Regions from separate parts of the Bradyrhizobium sp. AUGA SZCCT0105 genome, predicted to be linked through region 1. Evidence: predicted binding sites of a transcription regulator. Region 1 holds the regulator's gene; each other region holds the start of a gene.
The links. Region 1 encodes PhoB, which activates phosphate uptake and scavenging genes when phosphate is short. Its sites were predicted from a motif close to TGTCATNNANCTGTCAT; they were not measured.
Positions count from the first base shown of each region.

Region 1 (5,421 bases):
GCGGCGATCAGATCGCCCGACGGCACCACCGCCTTGACGCCGATCAACAGGCCCTCGCCGCGCACCTCCGACAGCACGCCGGGATAGCGGTCCACGACGGAAGCGAGCTTCTGCTTGAGCAGCAGCGACATCTTCTGCACATGCTCGAAGAAGCCGGGCTTGAGCATGACGTCGAGCACGGCATTGGCGGATGCGACCGCGAGCGGATTGCCGCCGAAAGTCGAGCCGTGCGAGCCCGGCGCCATGCCGGCTGCAGCCTGCGCGGTCGCGAGCACCGCGCCGATCGGGAAACCGCCGCCGAGCGCTTTCGCCAGCGACATCACGTCCGGCGTGACGCCGGTGCGCTTGTAGGCGAACAGCTCGCCGGTGCGGCCCATGCCGGTCTGCACCTCATCGAAAGCGAGCAGCAGGCCATGCTCGTCACACAGCGCGCGCAACGCCTTGAAGAACGCCTGCGGCGCCGAGCGCACGCCGCCCTCGCCCTGCACCGGCTCGATCAGGATGCCGGCCGTGTGCGGGCCGATCGCCTTCTTCACCGCCTCGATGTCGCCGTGCGGCACCTGGTCGAAGCCGTCCATCGGCGGGCCGAAGCCCTCGAGATATTTCGCCGAGCCGGTCGCGGCCAGCGTGCCCAGCGTGCGGCCATGGAAGGCGCCTTCGAAGGTGATGATGCGGTAGCGTTCGGGATGGCCCTTGGAGAAGTGGTGGTGGCGGACCAGCTTGATCACGCCCTCCATCGCTTCCGCGCCGGAATTGCAGAAGAACACGAAGTCGGCAAAGCTCTGCTCGCACAGCCGCGCCGCAAGCACCTCGCCGTCCGGGCTCTTGAACAGGTTCGACATGTGCCAGAGCTTGGTCGCCTGCTCCTGCAGCGCCTTGACCAGATGCGGATGCGCATGCCCGAGCGCGTTCACCGCGACACCGGAGGTGAAATCGAGATAGCGGTCGCCATTGGTTGCGATCAGCCAGGCGCCCTCGCCGCGCTCGAAGCCGAGATCGACCCGGGCGAAGACGGGGAGCAGATGCGACGAGGCGTTGGTCATGGCGTTCACTGCCGGTTTGAAGCCGTCAATCGCCGCGCGCCTTGACGCCTACGCAGCAACCGCCAGCTTCGGAAAACAAAACGGCCGCCTTTGCGGGCGGCACGTGCGGGTCATTCTATGCGGCGGCCGGTCAGTGTCAATCGCCAGGAGCCGGCCTTTGCCGGCCTTCCTGCAATGCGAAACCGGCGCAATCCGGAGCATTCCGGTGCGGTGGAAAAGCCTCATAGCAATGCTTAACTTTGTGGGAACATGTGGACGCACGGCCGCGGACTCTTGCGCCAGAGTCACGCCATATTGTAGCGTTTGGCCTGTCGGGTACGACATCTCGTGCGGCAGTACTGGACCCTCTAAGTAGCCTTCGTGTCTCGCGTAAACGTTCGGGCGCAACACCGTGCCCGGCGAGGGCTAAGGGATTCTGGCCGCAGGGATATTTGTCCAGATTGGCTCGCAGCGCCGCTCCGATGAGTGGCCGGCGCCATGCGAAAGGAAGAATGTGATGACTGTATTGACCTGGTCCGACGATCGCGTCGAGCAGCTGAAGAAGCTCTGGGAATCCGGCCTCTCGGCCAGCCAGATCGCGGCGGAACTTGGCAATGTGACGCGAAACGCCGTGATCGGCAAAGTACATCGGCTCGGCCTCTCCGGCCGCGCCAAGGCCCCCTCCACGGCCGCGCCGCGGCAGCGCAAGGCCCGCCCCGCCCAGCACATGATGCGGGTGGCGCGCCCGGTCTCGCGCGGCAACACTGCGCTTGCGCACGCCTTCGAGGTCGAGATGGAGCCCGATCCGATCTCCTTCGACAACGTGGTGCCGATGAGCCAGCGGCTGTCGCTGCTCGAGCTCAACGAGGCCACCTGCCATTGGCCGGTCGGCGATCCCTCGAGCCCGGAATTCTTCTTCTGCGGCGGCAAGGCGCTCGCCGGTCTGCCCTATTGCGCGCATCACTCGCGCGTCGCCTATCAGCCCGCCGCCGATCGCCGCCGGCCGTCGGCGAAGCCACAGATCAAGTAAGCACTCGGGAAACTGCCTGGACTGTAAAAACAAATCCCCGCGAAAGCGGGGATTTTTTTGTGGCTCGTAGCCCGGATGGAGCGAAGCGTAATCCGGCGCGGTGTTTGAAGCGGAGAATGAAGTTCTGGATTTCGCTTCGCTCCATCCGGGCTACGTCACATCACCGGCGTCGTCCCGGCGAACGCCGGGACCCATAACCACGAATGGGCGTTGTTAGAAAGTCGTCTGGCCGCTTGCCGATTGCGCCGGCCGCGGCTTATGGGTCCCGGCGTTCGCCGGGACGACGCCGTGTTGTGGTTTACGATTGTCGGCCAGCCTTACGGCTGCGGTTCGGCCTTCGCGAAGCGGTCGTCGAGCGCGTAGCCGGCGCCGCGCACGGTGCGGATCGGATCCTGCTCGCGGCCCGGATTGAGCAGCTTGCGCAGGCGGCCGATATGCACGTCGACGGTACGCTCATCGATATAGATGTCGCGGCCCCAGACGCTGTCGAGCAGCTGCTCGCGGCTGAACACGCGGCCGGGATGCTCGAGGAAGAATTCGAGCAGCCGATACTCGGTCGGACCGAGATCGATCGGACGTCCCGAGCGCGCCACGCGGCGCTTTTCGCGGTCGAGCTCGATGTCGCCATAGGTCAGCACGGTCGCAAGCCGCTCCGGGCTCGCACGGCGCAGCAGGCCCTTCACCCGTGCCAGCAGTTCCGGCACCGAGAACGGCTTGACGATGTAGTCGTCGGCGCCGGTGGCAAGCCCGCGCACGCGCTCGCTCTCCTCGCCGCGCGCGGTCAGCATGATGATCGGAAGCTGCTTGGTCTCGGGCCGCGCCCGCAGGCGGCGGCACAGCTCGATGCCGGACAGGCCCGGCAGCATCCAGTCCAGTACCACGAGGTCGGGAACGCGCTCCTTCAGGCGGGTGTCGGCATCGTCGCCGCGCCCCACCGTCTCGACATCGTAGCCTTCCGCATCGAGGTTGTAGCGCAACAGTGTCGTCAGCGCTTCCTCGTCTTCGACTACCAGAATGCGTGCGCTCATCGGCTTAAGTTCTCTCTCTGTGATGATCCGTTGCCCAGACGCAAACCGAAACGCTTGCTTTCCTGAGCATAATCCCCGCGGAAACGACTTGTCGTGAAGACAATCCGGCTCCGCGCCTGCGGATCATGTCCTAGGTACCGGGCACCGTGGTGGCAAAGTTGGTCATGTCGCCCTTCGGGCGCTTGTCGGTGATCTGCTGGCCCTCGATCATGTAGAACACGGTTTCGGCGATGTTGGTGGCGTGATCGCCGATCCGCTCGATGTTCTTGGCGCAGAACATCAGATGGATGCAGAACGAGATGTTGCGCGGATCCTCCATCATGTAGGTCAGCAACTCGCGGAACAGCGAGGTGCAGATCGCATCGACCTCCTCGTCGCCCTTCCAGACGTTCATCGCCGCCGGCAGGTCGTGCGCGGCATAGGCGTCGAGCACCGACTTGACCTGCGACAGCACGAGGTCGGTCATGTGCTCCAGGCCGCGGATCAGCTTCAGCGGCTGGAAATCGCTTTCCAGCGCCGCGACGCGCTTGCCCATGTTCTTGGCGAGGTCGCCGATCCGCTCGAGGTCGGTGGCCACGCGCATCGCGCTGACGATTTCGCGCAGGTCGATCGCCATCGGCTGGCGGCGGGCGATCGTCAGCACCGCGCGCTCTTCGATCACGCGCTGCAGATTGTCGATCTCGATGTCCGCGGCGACCACGCGCTTGCCGAGCGCGACGTCGCGACGGATCAGCGCGTCGACCGACTCGGTGATCATCCGCTCGACGAGGCCGCCCATCTCGGCGACCAGGCGGGTCAACTCCTGCAGGTCGCTGTCGAATGCCTTGGCGGTATGTTCAGAAGCCATCGCTTGTCTCCCTCATGATCCCGGGGATCATGATTTGGTGTCCTCAGTTTCGCATGATCCGGTCGGAAAACCGGTACCCAATTTTGCGGACCATGCGCTAGCCGAACCGGCCGGTGATGTAGTCCTGGGTGCGTCGATCGCTCGGCGAGGTGAAGATCTTGTTGGTGTCGTCGAACTCGATCAGCTCACCGAGATACATGAAGGCGGTCTTGTCGGAGACGCGCGCCGCCTGCTGCATGTTGTGGGTGACGATTGCGATCGTGTAGTCTTCGGAGAGCTCCTGGATCAGTTCCTCGACCTTGGCGGTCGAGATCGGATCGAGCGCCGAGCACGGCTCGTCGAACAGGATCACCTCGGGACGCACCGCCACGGTGCGCGCGATGCACAGGCGCTGCTGCTGGCCGCCGGAGAGCGACAGGCCGGAAGCGTTCAGCTTGTCCTTGACCTCATTCCACAGCGCGCCGCCGCGCAGCGCCTTCTCGACCCGGTCGTCCATCTCGGACTTCGAGATCTTTTCGTAGAGGCGGATGCCGAAGGCGATGTTCTCGTAGATCGTCATCGGGAACGGCGTCGGCTTCTGGAACACCATGCCGACCCGCGCGCGGAGCAGATTGAGGTCGAGCTTGGGATCGAGAATGTTGGTCTGGTCCAGCATCAGCTGGCCGACCGCGCGCTGGCCCGGATAGAGATCGTACATCCGGTTGAAGATGCGCAGCAGGGTCGACTTGCCGCAGCCCGACGGGCCGATGAACGCCGTGACGCGGTTGGTGCCGAGCGTCAGGTTGATGTTCTTCAGCGCGTGGTGCTCGCCGTAATAGAAGTTGAGGTTGCGCACCGTGACTTTCGGCGGCGCTTCCGGCAGCGGCACCTGGGGAACGTGGCTCGCGACAGTCGTTGAGACGGAAAGCTCGGTCATTTTGCGGCCCTTTCGGCACCAAGGATACGCGCGCCGATATTCAGCGCGAGCACAGTGAAGGTGATGAGCAGCGCACCGCTCCACGCCAGCTCTTTCCAGTAGGCGTAGGGGCTCTGCACGAAGTTGTTGATGGTCACCGGCAGGTTGGCCATGGTCTTGGTCAGATCCAGGCTGAAGAACTGGTTCGACAGCGCGGTGAACAGCAGCGGCGCGGTTTCACCGGCGACACGGGCGGTCGCCAGCAGCACGCCGGTGATCAAGCCGCTACGCGCAGCACGATAAGCGATCCGCTTGATCACCAGCGAACGCGGCAGGCCGAGCGCGGAGGCCGCCTCGCGCAGCGGATTGGGCACCAGCAGCAGCATGTCCTCGGTGGTGCGCAGCACGACCGGGATCACGATCACGGCGAGCGCGAGACTGCCTGCGATCGCCGAGAAGCCGCGCATCGGCACCACCACTGCGCCATAGATGAACAGGCCGATGATGATCGAAGGCGCGCTGAGCAGGATGTCGTTGATGAAGCGGATCACCGAGGTGAGCTTGTCGTGCTTGCCGTACTCGGCGAGGTAGGTGCCGGC
Region 1 covers NZ_JAFCMK010000008.1:323,224-328,644, forward strand. The annotation lists gene JQ573_RS32550 (aspartate aminotransferase family protein) at 1-1,043, opposite strand, end outside; gene JQ573_RS32555 (GcrA family cell cycle regulator) at 1,540-2,052, shown strand; gene phoB (phosphate regulon transcriptional regulator PhoB) at 2,370-3,080, opposite strand; gene phoU (phosphate signaling complex protein PhoU) at 3,211-3,927, opposite strand; gene pstB (phosphate ABC transporter ATP-binding protein PstB) at 4,025-4,843, opposite strand; gene pstA (phosphate ABC transporter permease PstA) at 4,840-5,421, opposite strand, start outside.

Region 2 (5,421 bases), on a different contig from region 1:
AAGGCGCGGCCCTGATGCGTGATCGAGCCGAAATTGCCGTTCATGATCAGGCTGAGGGTTTCCTCGCCGCGATGATCGGGATGCACACGCCAGCCGATATCGGAGAGCAGGCACGCGACGTGACGCAGCCTGCGGTCTTCCTCGGTCTCGCGCAGCCTGACGACGCGCACCAGCCGGTCGGTCCAGGCGGTCAGCTCCTGGGCGTGTCGCGCCGAGCGCGACAGCAATTGGTTGAGGTTCTGCGCGGCGCAGACCAAGCCGTCCTTGGCGCGCTCGGCCTGCGGCAGCATCTCGTAGAGCAGGCCCTCGCGCACGCCGAAGGTCGAGAACACGATGGTCTTCGGCTGGGCGACGCGGATGATGTATTCGAGCACGAGCGCGGCATAGGCCAATAGCGGCCGCCGCGCATCTGCGACGGATTCGATATTGGCCAGCATGTTGGTGGCCGCCAGCCGCCGCAGCCGCTGCGCGAAGTCGAGGGCGTCCGCCGCCGGGATGGAATAGCCGTGCATCACCTTGAGCGGGTAGCCGCTCTGGATGATGTGGATGCGCGCCAGCGCGCGCCAGGTGCCGCCGACCGCGTAGAAGGTACGGCCGCGGCCGGTCTTGAGCTGAGCGACCCCGAGCAGCTCGTTCTTGACGATGCGTTCGGCTCGCTTGAGCGATTTGTTCGAGAGGTCCTGCAGCGCAAGGCTGCCGAGCGGCAGCGTCACGCCGCTGCGCACGCGGTTGCCCCTGACGTCGATCAGTTCGAGCGAGCCGCCGCCGAGATCGCCGACGATGCCGTTTGGATTGTGCACGCCCGATACGACGCCGAGCGCAGACAGCTTCGCTTCACGCGGTCCGGTCAGAATCTCGATCGTGGCGCCGCAGATGCGCTCGGCCTTGGCGATGAAGTCTGGACCGTTCTTGGCGTCGCGGCAGGCCGCGGTCGCGATCGCGTAGACGCGGCCGACCTGCTGGATCCGGCACAGCGCGCGAAAGCGGCGCAGTGCGGTGAGCGCCTTGTTGACGGCATCGGTTGCGAGCAGGCCGGTGCTCTGCACCTCGCGCCCGAGCCCGCACAGCGCCTTCTCGTTGAAGATGGTGATGAGGCTGCGCGCCATCGCCTCGTAAACCACGAGACGAACCGAGTTCGAGCCGATATCGATCACAGCGACGCTGGAAGCGCGCTTCCGCGGCCGCTTCACCGTAAGACCCCCTTAAGACGATGGCTGCTGACGCTCGTTGCGACGCGTGAGACGGCGCGGTGAAGATTCCTTGAGAGACTTACCACGGCCGGACAGACTCGGATTTGTCATGAAATAGTCATGTAGATTGAACGGCTCTTCGCCTTTCGCGGCCTTCATACGCGTTGAGGACCCATCCGGCAACAATTGCCAGCTCTGCTCGGTGTCCTTCAGGTTCGCCACCATGATCTGTTCGAGAACCTGCTGATGCACCGTGGGATTTTGCAGCGGACAGAGCACTTCGACGCGGCGGTCGAGGTTCCGCGGCATCATGTCGGCGGACGAGATATACACAGCAGCTTTTGCGCTCGGCAGGCCCTGGCCCATGCCGAAGCAATAGATTCGGCCGTGTTCCAGGAACCGGCCGATCACCGATTTGACGCGGATGTTCTCCGACAATCCGGGCAGTCCGGGCCGCAGGCAGCAGATGCCGCGCACCACGAGCTCGATCGAGACGCCGGCCTGCGAGGCCTCATACAGCGCGTCGATGATATCAGGGTCGACGAGCGCGTTCATCTTCATCCAGATCGCGCCGGGCCGGCCATGCTTGACGTGAGCGATCTCGCCGTGGATGTGCTCGATGATCCGCTTGCGCAATGTCAGCGGCGACACCGCCATCTTCTCGATGTCGCTCGGCTCGGCATAGCCGGTGATGTAGTTGAACACCCGCGCGACGTCGCGGCCGATGATCGGGTCCGACGTGAAGTAGGAGACGTCGGTGTAGATGCGGGCGGTGACCGGATGGTAGTTGCCGGTGCCGGTGTGCACATAGGTCGTGAGATTGCCGCCCTCGCGGCGCACCACCATCGACAGCTTGGCGTGGGTCTTCAGCTCGATGAAGCCGTAGACGACCTGCACGCCGGCGCGTTCGAGGTCGCGTGCCCAGCGGATATTGGCCTCCTCGTCGAAGCGCGCCTTCAATTCGATCAGCGCGGTCACCGACTTGCCGGCTTCGGCGGCATCCGCCAGCGCGCGCACGATCGGCGAGTTGTTCGAGGTGCGATAGAGCGTCTGCTTGATCGCGACCACGTCGGGATCGCGCGCCGCCTGCTGCAGGAACTGCACGACGACGTCGAAGGATTCGTAGGGGTGATGGACCACGAGATCCTTCTGGCGGATCGCGGCGAAGATATCGCCGCCATGGTCGCGCACGCGTTCGGGGTGGCGCGGCACGTAGGGCGGGAATTCGAGGTCGGGGCGATTGAGGCGCGTGAGCTGCGACAGTTCGTTCATCGCGAGCACGCCGTCGACCAGGATCACTTCATCGTCCGCGGCCGACAATGCGTGCTGCACGAAGACGCGCAGTTCTTCGGGCATCGTGGCCTCGATCTCGAGCCGGATCACCGATCCGCGCCGGCGGCGCTTGAGTGCGGTCTCGAACAGGCGGACGAGGTCTTCGGCCTCTTCCTCGATTTCGAGTTCGGAGTCCCTGATGATGCGGAATGCGCCCTGACCCTTGACGGTGTAGCCGGGGAACAGGCGGCCGATGAACAGGCCGGTGGCCTGCTCGAGCGTGATCAGGCGGGCCGGCGCGCCTTCCTTGGTCGAGGGAATGCGGATGAAACGGTCGATCTTGCCGGGCATGCGGATCAGCGCGTTCATCGCCTTGCCGTCGGCGATCCGCGACAATTGCAGCGCGACCGTGAAGCCAAGGTTCGGGATGAACGGGAACGGATGTGCCGGGTCGATCGCGAGCGGGGTCAGCAGCGGGAAGATGTTGTGGAGGAAGTGATCCTCGATCCAGGTGCGTTCCGATTTGGTGACGTCGCGCCCGTCGACCAGCTGGATGCCGACCTTGGACAGGAGCTCGCGCAGGTCGCTCCAGATCGCCTGCTGATCGGAGGCGAGCTGCGACACGGTCTTGTTGATCATCACGAGCTGCTCGGCCGGCAGCAGGCCGTCCGGGCTGCGCTCGGCAATGCCCTCGCGGACTTGGGCCTTGATGCCGGCGACGCGGACCATGAAGAACTCGTCGAGGTTATTCGCCGAAATCGACAGGAAGCGGACCCGCTCCAGCAGGGGATGGCCGAGATTGACCGCTTCCTCGAGCACCCGGCGGTTGAAGTGCAGCCAGGACAGCTCTCGGTTGATGAATCTCTCGGGGCTGGTCGCGACCGCGGGGACGGACGGAAGCTCCGCCTCTTTCTCTTTGATTTCAGGTGCTTGTGCCGAGTCCATCAAGTGCTGGTCCAATTCGGGGCAGGGGGCCGGAGCGGTCGAGGGCCGCACAGAACATGTGATATTGCGATGACGTTTCGATGACATTGATGTTCCGTTGGCCTGCAACGTCAAGCCGCGGGTCGGTCAGGCATCACGCAACAGCTCCGCCGCCAGCGCCCGGGTCACCGGCCGGCCCAACCGCAGCGCCTCGGTGTCGAGCAGCTCGACCGCCTGGCGGACCGCGGTATAGGACCGCTCGATCCGGTTGGTCAGGTAGCTGACGAGCGGTTCGTCCACGCTCATCTGGCGGTCGGCGCAGAACTTCACGATCAAGCCGCGGAACAGCTGGTCGTCGGGTGGCAGCAGCGTCACCGTCGGCACCGCGCGAAGCCGCGAGCGCAGATCGCGCAGCTCGATCTCGAACGCCGATGGCGGCACCCGCGCCGTGACCAGCACGAAGGCATCGTCCTGGCGGGCGAGATTCATCAGATGGAACATCGCGCGCTCGTCGAAATCCGACGGCCTCAGGTCCTCGACCACCAGTGCGCCGGTCGCAAGCGCCGTCGGCACCGTGTCGGCAGTCAGCGCATGCGCCGCGGTCGAGCGCGCGCCGGCGATCTCGGCCCAGATCGCGGCGAGGTGGCTCTTGCCGGAGCCTTCGGGCCCCACCAGCAGCATGATTCGGTTCGGCCAGTCGGGCCAGCCGTCGATCAGCGCCAGCGCCGCCTCATTGGCGGGCCCCTCGAGGAAATCGTCGCGGGTCAGTTTCTCCTCGTGCGGCAGGGCCAAGGCCAATTGACGAGGTTGAACGCTACCGGCCACGCAAGTCTCCAAACCACTTCATTTTAGCATGCGCCAACGCTTCGCGTTTGTCGCTGGAAAACCGGTTTCCACTTTTCGGGATCGTGCGCTACCGAGCCTCGATCGTGCTCATGTGCCGCACCCACTCCACGAGATAGAGGGACACCGAACCCAAAGTAAAGATCGTGACCAGGCCCATCAGGATCAGGTCGTAGGGGTGCGGCTGAAAGCCGAAGCCGAGCGAGGCCAGCACCAGAGCCGCGAACGCGACCTGTGCCACGGTGTTCAGCTTCGACACCATCAACGGCTTCATCTCGACCGGCTTGTCGAACAACCATGACACAATCACGGCGGAGACGATCATGATGTCGCGCGACACCACGAGAATCACGATCCAGCGCGGCACCGCGCCCCAGATTCCGAGCGCGACATAGATCGACACCAGCAGCGCCTTGTCGGCGAGCGGATCGAGCAGGGCGCCGAGCTCGCTCGCCATGTTGAAGCGCTTGGCGAGGAAACCGTCGACCGCATCCGAGACGCCGGCGATCACGAAGATCGCAAACGCGATCTCCATCTGGCTCGAGACGATGGCCCAGACGATCACCGGCACCAGGATGATGCGGCCGAGGGTGATGATATTCGGTATGCTCAACTTGAATCGCTTCCCGGCTAGAAGCCTGATTTTACTCGATATCCGGCTCTTTTGCGCGGCGGCCGGGTGTTATCTACATAGTATCGCGGCCGCATCGCCGCGAGCCATTGCGCGGGGGCGGAATTCCTCGTAACCAGCCCCTTATCATCTGGAATTGGGCATGACCGAGCGCAAAAACGGGCTCACTTACGCGGATTCGGGTGTCGATATCGACGCCGGCAATCGTCTGGTCGATCTGATCAAGCCGATGGTGCGGGCCACCGCACGGCCCGGCGCGGACGCCGAGATCGGCGGATTCGGCGGGCTGTTCGACCTCAAGGCCGCCGGCTTCAAGGATCCGGTCCTGGTGGCCGCGACCGATGGCGTCGGCACCAAGCTGAAGATCGCGATCGAGACTGGCATCCACAACGGCATCGGCATCGACCTGGTCGCGATGTCGGTCAACGACCTTGTCGTGCAGGGCGCGGAACCGCTGTTCTTCCTCGACTATTTCGCCTGCGGCAAGCTCCACCCGGAGGCCACCGCGCAGATCGTCGCGGGGATTGCCGAGGGCTGCCGCGAATCCGGCTGCGCGCTGAT
Region 2 covers NZ_JAFCMK010000001.1:496,965-502,385, forward strand. The annotation lists gene ppx (exopolyphosphatase) at 1-1,190, opposite strand, end outside; gene JQ573_RS02280 (RNA degradosome polyphosphate kinase) at 1,203-3,407, opposite strand; gene JQ573_RS02285 (DnaA/Hda family protein) at 3,534-4,211, opposite strand; gene JQ573_RS02290 (CDP-alcohol phosphatidyltransferase family protein) at 4,300-4,842, opposite strand; gene purM (phosphoribosylformylglycinamidine cyclo-ligase) at 5,003-5,421, shown strand, end outside.
Region 2: JQ573_RS02280 (RNA degradosome polyphosphate kinase) is a predicted target of PhoB. The motif match lies at 3,477-3,493, and genes of this name have one in related genera.

Region 3 (5,421 bases), on a different contig from region 1:
AAAATCTGCCGGCGGCGGATTGGGACGGCGCCTGGTACCTGGAGCAGAAGTAGCGGCGGAAGTAACGGCGGTTGTAGCCCGCATGAGTCAACGGCTCGCGCGACATGCGCGCCCGATGACGGGCTCCGCGATATGCGGAAAGAAAGATCCCGGATATCGCTTCGCTCATCCGGACTACACGCATTGACGCTGACCTGCCCTTCACACTGCCCATGTGCGACCGGCCCAATTCTAACACCGATGTTAGTTTCCACTCCGCCATTCGATGGTGCGAACAAAACATTCGGCGCACGTGCACGCGCGACGTTCGGAAGCGACAGTGCGATTGCCGCATCGGCAAACAATTTTTCAGAACGCGCGGAATGTCTCTCGCGATCGGGAGTTAGTGCTTCAGATCAATGACTGTCCACGTCTAGTCGGGAGGTGCGCATGATCAAGTCACCGATGAAGCTCGCAATGCTTACGGCATTTCTGACAGCGCCGATCATCCTGTTCCCACCGCACACTGCCCTCGCCGCCGGTGGAGGTGGTGGTGGCGGCGGAGGAGGAGCGGGCGGCGGAGACTTCTACGGGTCGAGCTACAGCACGCCTGCGCCGGCCTATCCCCAGCAGAAGGACAGAAAGACCACGCACAGGGTCAAGAAGCCGATCAAGCAATCCGGCTTCGATGATCCGGCATTCCGCGACAGCTATCGCGCGGCCTATGCGACGATCTACGAACGCAACGACTACGCCGCCGCGATCGATCAGCTGCACGCGCTCGGCCGCGATGATCATCCTGATGTCGCGAACCTGATCGGTTACTCCTATCGCAAGCTCGGCGACTACAAGCAGTCGCAGGTCTGGTACGAGCGCGCGCTGAAGGCCGATCCCAACCACGTGCTGACGTGGAACTACTACGGTCTGTGGCAGATCGAACAAGGCAACCGCGACCAGGCGCAGTATCATCTGCAGCGGATCGGCGAGATCTGCGGCACCGACTGCGAGGAGTATCGCACGCTGGCAGCCGCACTGGAGAAGCCGCCGGGTACGAACCTCGTCTACTGAGCGCACCGGCGCGGAGCCGACATGAGCGGAATGCGGGATCACTAGATCCGGCCCGGACATCGCATCGCGCGTCCGGGCTGCACGCGCCGTTGGCTTCCTTCGGCGCCGTCCGCTATCGTGGGCACCCGAACCATTTGCGAGTCCGTCATGCCCGATCTGATTGACTTCGGTACGTTGCAGCTCAAATTCCTGCAGAGCAAGGAGACCACCGGCGGCAGCGTCGATCTGTTCGAGATGACGCTGCAACCGAATGCCCGGATGCCGATTCCGCACTATCACGAGAGCTGGGACGAGACGATCTACGGGCTTTCGGGCGTCTCGACCTGGCGGGTCGACGGCAAGGAGATCCACATCGGGCCCGGCGAGTCGGTGTTCATCAAGCGCGGTGTCGTGCACGGCTTCACCAACCGCTCGAACGGTCCGGCGACCTGCCTCTGCCTCCTCAGCCCCGGCGCGCTCGGACCGCAATATTTCAAGGACATGGCGGCCCTGATGGCGGGGGGTGCGCCCGATCCAGCCAGGATGAAAGAGACGATGCTGCGCTACGGCCTGGTGCCGGTCGCTTCCTGACCGCTCGACGCAAGAAGCCTGCACCGCCGGCGGCCCTGCTTAAAACCGCGTCGTGCCGAGCGGCAGGCCGAGTTTTACGCGGCCAACCAGCCCGTAGCTGATCGGGGTCATCGCGACATGCTTGATCGCGGCCTGGACGTCGCGGATCGAACGTTCCAGCGTACCGGTCTCGAAGATCGCGGCCGTGCCGGCGGCCGCCGCGATCATCTCGACGACACGCGCGGCGGTTTCGCCGGCATTGGCGCAGGCGATCCGGTGCAGCAGCCGCGCTTCAATCAGCCGCTCGCCTCCGGCCTCGCTCGCCGCCATCAGCTCCGTCATGTCCTCGACCAGCAGCGCCCGCGCGGAGCGCAGCGCCGTTTCGGCTCGGCCGACCATCGACTGGACCAGTTCACCGTCGCGCAGCTGGCCGACGCCACCGAGCCGGGGCTTCTTGCCCGCGAGCGCGATGAAGGCGTCGAGCGCGCCGCGCGCGATCCCGAGCGGCACGACCGAGACCGTCCAGGAAAACGCCGCGAGCCCCGGCAGCCGGTACGGGATACCCGGCTGGGTCGGCTTGAAGTCGACCAGCGGATGGGTGTGGCTGTCAGGCACGAAACAGTCCTGCATCTCGAAGTCGCAGCTTCCGGTGGCGCGCAGTCCGGACACGAACCAGGTGTCGTGGAGGCGGACGTCGGCGCGATCGACGTAGCAGCAGATCGGCGGGCTGTCCTTGCCGTCGGGCCCCTTGACGCTCGCCAGCCCCATGAACCTGGTCGCGTGGGGCGCGCCGCTGCCGAACGGCCAGCGTCCGCTGACGCGATAGCCGCCCTCGACCTCGACCGCCGTCCCGATCGCCCCGGTGGCGCTCGCGATGAACGCCAGCGGATCGGCGAACCAGCCCCGCACCACCTCCTCCGGCAGATAGCCGCCGGCCCGGCTCATGCCGCCGCCATTACCGACCAGCCAGCCGACCGAGCCGTCGAGCGCGGCGGCCGCCTCGACGATCGTCATGAAGTCGAGCGGCGAGAATTCCGGCCCGCCCAGCGCTTTCGGCAGATACAGCCGAAACATTCCGGCCTCGGCCAGGGCGCGGACCACGGCGTCGGGAAGCCGGCGCTCCCGATCGAAATCCGCCCGTTGCTCGGCAATCAGCGGGGCAAGCCGCTCGAGCGCGGTCAAATGGTCTGCAACGCTGGATCTGGCAGGATCTTTGGCAGGCTGGGGCATGACGCCTTCCTTTCCGAGAGCTGGCAATATCGGGAATTCAGCGCGTGGACGCGAATTTGACCATCGGGCTTGGCGTCGCAGAGGGACCGTCATCTCTTTGTCATGAATTGTGCAGACAGGTTCAGCGGACCAGTTTCGGGGACATGCATGGACTATTTCAAACGCTTCAACTTCCTGTTCGCGGCGCCGGTTTTCGAGGCCGACGACCTCGAAGGCATCCGCTTCAACCAGATCATCGCCGAAATCGAGCGCTCCGGCTTCGAGGTGGTCCGCGCCCGCAAACTGGAAGATGCCGAGATCGCGGTGCAGACCGATGCGGCGATCGGCTGCATGGTGGTCGACTGGGGCAAGAAGGGTCTCGAGGGCAAGACCGCGGCGCTGATCAATCTGATGCGCCGGCGCGGCCTCGACTTCCCGATCCTCCTGCTGATCCGCCGCAAGCGGTTCGAGGACCTGCCGGTCGAGGTGCTCGATTTCATCGACGGCTACGTGTTCCTGTCCGAGGAAACCCCGCCCTTCATCGCCAAGAACCTGATCTCCAGGCTGAAGCAATATGCCGAGAACCTGAAGACCCCGTTCTTCGGGGCGCTGGTCGACTATGCCGAGGAAGGCAACCAGCTCTGGACCTGCCCGGGCCACAATGGCGGCGTGTTCTACAGCCGCAGCCCGATCGGCCGGGTGTTCGTCGAACATCTCGGCGAGGCGGTGTTCCGCGACGACCTCGACAATTCCGTGCTCGATCTCGGCGACCTTCTCACCCATGAGGGGCCGGCGCTGCGGGCGCAAAAGGAAGCCGCCAAGATCTTCGGCGCCGAGAAGACCTATTTCGTGCTCAACGGCACCTCGACATCCAACAAGGTCGCGCTCGGCTCGCTGGTCACCGATGGCGATCTCGTGCTGTTCGACCGCAACAACCACAAGGCCGCGCATCACGGCGCGCTCCTGATCGGCGGCGGCATCCCGGTCTATGTGCCGACGGTGCGCAACGCCTGGGGCCTGATCGGCCCGATGCGCTGGGACCTGCTCGACGAGGGCGCGCTGCGCGACCAGATCCGCAAGCACCCGCTGGTCAAGGACGAGAACGCCTGGAAGAAGGAGCGTCCGTTCCGCGTCGCCGTGGTCGAGCAGTGCACCTATGACGGCACCATCCACTCCGCCGAGATGATCCTCAAGCGGATCGGCCATCTCTGCGACTACATCCTGTTCGACGAGGCCTGGGCCGGCTTCATGAAGTTCCACCCGATCTATTCCGGCCGCTTCGCGATGGGGCTCGCCAATCTCGGCCCCGAGGCGCCTGGCATCATCGCCACCCAATCGACCCACAAGCAGCTCGCGAGCTTCTCGCAGGCCTCGCAGATCCACATCCGCGACCGCCACATCAAGGGCCAGAAGCGCCGGGTCGAGCACCGCCGCTTCAACGAAAGCTTCATGCAGCACGCCTCGACCTCGCCGTTCTATCCGATCTTCGCTTCGCTCGACGTCGGCGCGCAGATGATGAAAGGCCGCTCCGGCGAAGTGCTTTGGGACGACACGATCCGGCTCGGCATCGAGCTGCGCAAGAAGATCCGCGCGGTGAAGCGCGAGTTCGAGGAGAAGGAGACGCGCGCCGAGCGGCGCTGGTTCTTCGAGCCGTTCGTGCCGGACCGCGTGATGATCCCCGACGTCGCGCGCGAGAACGGCGTGCACAATGTCGCCTGGGAGACGATCTCGACCGATCAGCTCGCGACCAATCCGTCCTACTGGCAGCTCAGCCCGGGCGAAACCTGGCACGGCTTCCCGGAGCTGACCGCGGGATTTGCCATGACCGACCCGAACAAGCTCACCTTGCTGACGCCGGGGTTCGACCACGCCACCGGCGCCTATGCCGATCACGGCATCCCCGCCCCGGTCGTCGCGCAATATCTGCGCGAGAACCAGATCGTCGCCGAGAAGAACGACCTCAACTCCCTGCTCTTCCTGCTGACGCCGGGCGTCGAGGCCAGCAAGGCCGGCACGCTGGTGTCCGGGCTCGTCGCCTTCAAGAAGCTGCACGACGACAACGCGCTGGTCGAGGACGTCATCCCCGAATTCTTCCGCCGCCGCCCGCAACGCTACACCGGAGTGCGGCTGCGCGACCTCTGCGGCGACATGCACCGCTTCTTCCGCGACGGCGGCGTCAGCACGCTGCAGGCCAAGCAATTCCTGCCCGAGCATCTCCCGGAGATCGCGATGTCGCCGCGCCAGGCGGCGCAATATCTGATCCGCAACGACGTCGACTATCTGCCGATCGACCAGATCTTCGGCCGCATCGCCGCGACGCCGTTCGTGGTCTACCCGCCCGGCATCGCCACCATCGTGCCCGGCGAGCGACTGTCGGAACGCAGCAAGCCGATGATCGACTACTTGCGGATGTTCGAGGCGAGCTTCAATGCGTTCCCGGGCTTCGAGGTCGAGGTCCAGGGCATCTACAAGGAGATCGACGACGCGGGCCGCGTCCGCTTCTACACCTATGTCGTGTCCGAATAGGCCAGCGGACGCAACACAATGGAGAATGATCACAAGATCACCGTCCGACCCTCGCGCGACGGCGACGTCGATGCGATGCTATCGATCTAC
Region 3 covers NZ_JAFCMK010000002.1:281,540-286,960, forward strand. The annotation lists gene JQ573_RS10340 (adenylate/guanylate cyclase domain-containing protein) at 1-53, shown strand, start outside; gene JQ573_RS10345 (tetratricopeptide repeat protein) at 430-1,047, shown strand; gene JQ573_RS10350 (cupin domain-containing protein) at 1,195-1,617, shown strand; gene JQ573_RS10355 (acyl-CoA dehydrogenase family protein) at 1,657-2,826, opposite strand; gene JQ573_RS10360 (Orn/Lys/Arg decarboxylase N-terminal domain-containing protein) at 2,974-5,331, shown strand; gene JQ573_RS10365 (GNAT family N-acetyltransferase) at 5,350-5,421, shown strand, end outside.
Region 3: JQ573_RS10360 (Orn/Lys/Arg decarboxylase N-terminal domain-containing protein) is a predicted target of PhoB. The motif match lies at 2,914-2,930, and genes of this name have one in related genera.

Region 4 (5,421 bases), on a different contig from region 1:
GCCGACGCCGAAATTGCGCAGCGCGCTGCCGAAATAGACCGGCGTCAGATGGCCTTCGCGGAAGGCCGCGAGCTCGAACGGCTTGCAGGCCTCGGACGCCAGCGCGAGCTCATCCCTGACCTCGGCGACGTCGAGATTGGGATTGCGCTTGCCGAGATCGGCGATGTCGATCTGCTCGGTGGCGCCGGTCTTGGCGCCGCCACCCTCGAGCAGCCGTACGCCGCCATTGACGACATCATAGGTGCCGAGGAAGTCGCGGCCGCGGCCGACCGGCCAGGTCATCGGCGTGGTGTCGAGCGCCAGCGTCTTCTCGATCTCGTCCAAGAGCTCGAACGTGTCGCGGCTCTCGCGGTCCATCTTGTTGATGAAGGTGATGATCGGGATGTCGCGCAACCGGCACACCTCGAACAGCTTTCGGGTGCGCGCCTCGATGCCCTTGGCGGCGTCGATCACCATGACCGCGGAGTCGACCGCGGTCAGCGTGCGGTAGGTGTCTTCCGAAAAGTCCTCGTGGCCCGGCGTGTCCAGCAGGTTGAACACGAGGTCGTTGAACTCGAAGGTCATCACCGAGGTGACGACCGAGATACCGCGCTCGCGCTCGATCTTCATCCAGTCCGAGCGCGTGTTGCGCCGCTCGCCCTTGGCCTTGACCTGGCCCGCGAGGTTGATGGCGCCGCCGAACAGCAGCAGCTTTTCCGTCAGCGTGGTCTTGCCGGCGTCCGGGTGCGAGATGATCGCAAAGGTGCGCCGTCGCGCCACTTCCTGTGAAAGCGGCGAGCGGGACGGCGATTCGGTTGGAACAGCGGTATCAGACATGGCGGGGCAGCGTTTGGCAGGGAAAACGGGCGCAATCAAGGGCGTTTTGTCGCAATGCGGACTGGCCGCGCCACCCACATATAGGCACCGGAAGGACGACCTTCACCTCACCATACCATCCGCGGGGACGACCCTGCCTTATCCGGAGGGTTCGTTATGGCTTGGGCCATTCTGTTCACCGCAGGCCTGCTCGAGATCGGCTGGGCAATTGGGCTGAAATACACCGAGGGTTTTTCGCGGCTGGTGCCGTCGGTGCTGACGCTCGCGGCGATGGCCGGCAGCGTGATCCTGCTCGGCATCGCGCTCAAGACGCTGCCGATTGGAACCGCCTATGCGGTCTGGACCGGGATCGGCGCGGTCGGCACCGCGGCGCTCGGCATCATCCTGCTCGGCGAACCCGCGACCGCGATGCGGCTTGCCAGCATCGGGCTGATCGTGTCCGGCATCGTCGGGCTGAAGCTGGTCGGCTGATCACTTCAATATCTGCACCGCCCAATAGGTCGCGGCTGCAACCGCAGCCGAGGCCGGGATCGTGATCACCCAGGCATAGACGATCGAGCTCGCCACGTTCCAGCGCACGGCGGACAGCCGCCGTGCCGCGCCGACCCCGACGATGGCGCCGGTGATGGTGTGGGTGGTCGATACCGGAACCCCGAGATAGGTCGCGATGAACAGCGTGGCCGCGCCGCCGGTCTCGGCGCAAAAGCCCTGCATCGGCGTCAGCTTGGTGATCCGCAGCCCCATGGTGCGCACGATCCGCCAGCCGCCCATCAGGGTGCCCAGCGCCATCGCGCTCTGGCAGGCCAGTACGACCCAGAACGGAATCTCGAAGGTGTCGCCGAGATGGCCTTGCGAGTAGAGCAGCACGCCAATGATGCCCATGGTCTTCTGTGCGTCGTTACCGCCATGGCCGAGCGAATAGAGCGACGCCGAGGCGAATTGCAGGATGCGGAAGGCACGATCGACCGCGAACGGCGTCGAGCGCACCGAGAGCCAGGACACGATCGCAACCAGCACCAGCGCCAGCAGGAAGCCGACCAGCGGCGACAGGACGATGGCAAGCAAGGTCTTGGTGAGCCCGCTCCACACCGCCGCCGAGATGCCCGCCTTCGCCATGCCGGCGCCGACCAGGCCGCCGATCAGCGCATGCGAGCTCGACGAGGGAATGCCCAGCGCCCAGGTGATCACGTTCCAGACGATCGCGCCGACCAGCGCCGCGAAGATCACGGTCGCGTCCACCACGGACGGGTCGATGATCCCGGTGCCGATGGTGTTGGCGACGTGCAGACCGAACACCGCGAAGGCGACGAAGTTGAAGAACGCCGCCCAGAACACCGCATATTGCGGCCGCAGTACGCGGGTCGAGACGATGGTCGCGATCGAGTTCGCGGCATCGTGCAGGCCGTTCAGGAAGTCGAACAGCAGCGCGACCGCGATCAGGATGGTCAGAACCGGAAGACCCAGCGTGGCGTCCACGTGATGTCCCCGACTTACACTTGCTCGATGACGATGGAGTTGATCTCGTTGGCGACGTCGTCGAAGCGGTCGGCCACCTTCTCGAGATGATCGTAGATCTCCGCGCCGACGATGAAGTCCATCGTGTTGGCGTCGCGGTGCTTCAGGAACAATTCCTTGAGCCCGATATCATGGAGATCGTCGACCCGCCCCTCGAGCTTGGTCAGCTCCTCGGTGATCTGGGTCAGCATCGAGACGTTCTGGCCGATCGCCTGCAACAGAGGCAGCGCGCGGACGACCAGATTGGCGCATTCGACGATCAAGGTGCCGATCTCGCGCATCGGCGGCTCGAACTCGCGCACCTCGAACAGCATCACGGCCTTGGCGGTCGCCTGCATCTGGTCGACCGCGTCGTCCATCGCGGTGATCAAGTTCTTGATGTCGCCGCGGTCGAACGGGGTGATGAAGGTGCGGCGAACCGCGGTCAGCACCTCGCGGGTGACGCTATCGGCGTCGTTCTCGAACTGATTGACGCGCTGGCAGAAGACGGGAGTCTCCTCGCCGCCCCTCAGCATGTCCTGCAGCGCCAGCGAGCACTGCACGGAGGTCTGGGCGTGGCGGGCGAACAGGTCGAAAAATCGCTCTTCCTTGGGCAGAAAGGCGCGAAACCAGCGCAGCATGTCTCAATTCCATCATTCCGGGACAGCCCTTTTAGCGACTGTCACAGAACTGTCATAGAGCATCTGGCGGGGAAAATACCCGGATCGACCGCCCGAACGGGCGGTCGTCCACCGCTAAGTCGGCAGCAAATCGCGTGCCCTGCCCTACAGCGATCGCCGCAGCAGGTGGGCCAGCTCGCCGACCAGGCCGCGCCGGAACAGCAGCACGCAGGCCACGAAGATCACGCCCTGGATCACCGTCACCCACTGGCCGAACCCGGCGAGATATTGCTGCATCGCGATGATCACGAATGCGCCGACCACCGGTCCGAAGATGGTGCCGAGACCGCCGACCAGCGTCATCAGCACGATTTCGCCGGACATCGACCAGTGCACGTCGGTGAGCGAGGCGTTCTGCGCCACGAACACCTTCAGCGAGCCGGCGAAGCCGGCCAGCGTGCCCGACAGGATGTAGGCCAGCATCTTGTACTGGTCGGTCTTGTAGCCAAGCGAGATCGCGCGCGGCTCGTTCTCGCGGATCGACTTCAGCACCTCACCGAACGGCGAGTTGATGGTGCGGTAGATCAAAAGGAAGCCGGCAAGGAATCCGGCCAGCACGACGTAGTAGAGCACCGTCGGCTTCGACAGGTCGAAGATCCCGAACAGGTGCCCCTGCGGAATGCCCTGGATGCCGTCTTCACCATGGGTGAACGGCGCCTGCAGATAGATGAAATAGAGCAGCTGCGACAGCGCCAGCGTGATCATCGAGAAGTAGATGCCCTGGCGGCGGATCGAGATGAAGCCGGTGACGAGGCCGAGCAAGGCCGCCGCGGCGGTGCCGGCCACGATGCCGAGCTCCGGCGGCAGCCCCCACACCTTCAGCGCATGCGCCGAGACGTAGCCGGCGGTGCCGAGGAACATGGCGTGGCCGAACGACAGCAGGCCGCCATAGCCGATCAAAAGGTTGAAGGCGCAGGCGAGCAGCGCAAAGCACAACGCCTGCATCACGAAGAAGGGATAGATCCCCGTGAACGGCACCACTGCCAGCAGCACCGCCATCACGGCGAATACGATCATCTCGTCGCGCATCGCGCGCGGCGTCACCGGAAGTGTATCGTCGGTCAATGCTGACATATCAGGCCGCCCGTCCCGTCAGTCCCGTTGGCTTCACCAGCAACACCACCACCATCAGGACAAACACCACGGTGTTGGAGGCCTCGGGATAAAAATACTTGGTCAGTCCCTCGATCACGCCGAGCGCGAAGCCGGTGATGATCGAGCCCATGATCGAGCCCATGCCGCCGATCACGACCACCGCGAACACCACGATGATGAGATCGGCGCCCATCAGCGGGCGGACCTGGTTGATCGGCGCCGACAGCACGCCGGCGAGCGCGGCGAGACCGACGCCGAGCCCGTAGGTCAGCGTGATCATGCGCGGCACGTTGATGCCGAAGGCCCGCACCAGCGTCGGGTTCTCGGTGGCGGCGCGCAGATAGGCGCCGAGCTGCGTCTTCTCGATCAGGAACCAGGTGGCAAGGCACACCACCAGCGAGAAGATCACGACCCAGCCGCGATAGATCGGCAGGAACATGAAGCCGAGATTGACGCCGCCCTTGAGCTGATCCGGGATCGAGTAAGGCAGGCCCGAGGAGCCGAAATAGTTCTGGAACACGCCCTGCACGATCAGCGCGATGCCGAACGTCAGCAGCAGTCCATAGAGATGGTCGAGCCCGGCCAGCCATTGCAGCATGGTCCGCTCGAGGATCATGCCGAAGATGCCGACGATGACAGGTGCGATGAGCAGCGCCCACCAGTAGTTGATGCCGCCCAGATTGAGCAGGAAATACGCCACGAAGGCGCCCATCATGTAGAGTGCGCCGTGCGCGAAATTGATGATGTTGAGCATGCCGAAGATGACGGCGAGCCCCAGACTGAGCAGCGCGTAGAACGAGCCGTTGATCAGTCCCACCAGAAGCTGTGCGTAGAGAGCCTGCATCGAATGAGCTTTCGCTGGATAGATGAAGCCCGCCGGCCGCGCCCACGGCCGGCGGGCATGATCGTCACTTCTTCAGGAGCGCACAGGTGCTCTTGTCGAGCGGCGTGAAGGCCTGGTTGCCCGGCACGGTGCCGACCAGCTTGTAGAAGTCCCACGGACCCTTGGACTCCGAGGGCTTCTTCACTTCGAACAGATAGGCGTCGTGGGTGACGCGGCCGTTGGCCTCGACCTCGCCCTTGCCGAACAGCGGATCGTCGGTCGGGATCGTCTTCATCTTCGCGACCACCTTGGCGCCGTCATGCGGATTGCCGCCGAGCGCTTCGAGTGCCTTGAAGTAATGCGTGAGGCCCGCATACACGCCGGCCTGCACCATGGTCGGAGGAGCGCCGCTCTTCATCTTCTCCGAGAAGCGCTTCGAGAACGCGCGGGTCTTGTCGTTGAGGTCCCAGTAGAACGTTTCGGTGAAGTTGAGGCCCTGCGCGGTCTCCAGCC
Region 4 covers NZ_JAFCMK010000001.1:428,160-433,580, reverse strand. The annotation lists gene JQ573_RS01955 (peptide chain release factor 3) at 1-816, opposite strand, end outside; gene sugE (quaternary ammonium compound efflux SMR transporter SugE) at 973-1,287, shown strand; gene JQ573_RS01945 (inorganic phosphate transporter) at 1,288-2,292, opposite strand; gene JQ573_RS01940 (DUF47 domain-containing protein) at 2,307-2,951, opposite strand; gene JQ573_RS01935 (branched-chain amino acid ABC transporter permease) at 3,096-4,064, opposite strand; gene JQ573_RS01930 (branched-chain amino acid ABC transporter permease) at 4,066-4,929, opposite strand; gene JQ573_RS01925 (ABC transporter substrate-binding protein) at 4,994-5,421, opposite strand, start outside.
Region 4: JQ573_RS01940 (DUF47 domain-containing protein) is a predicted target of PhoB. The motif match lies at 2,991-3,007, and genes of this name have one in related genera.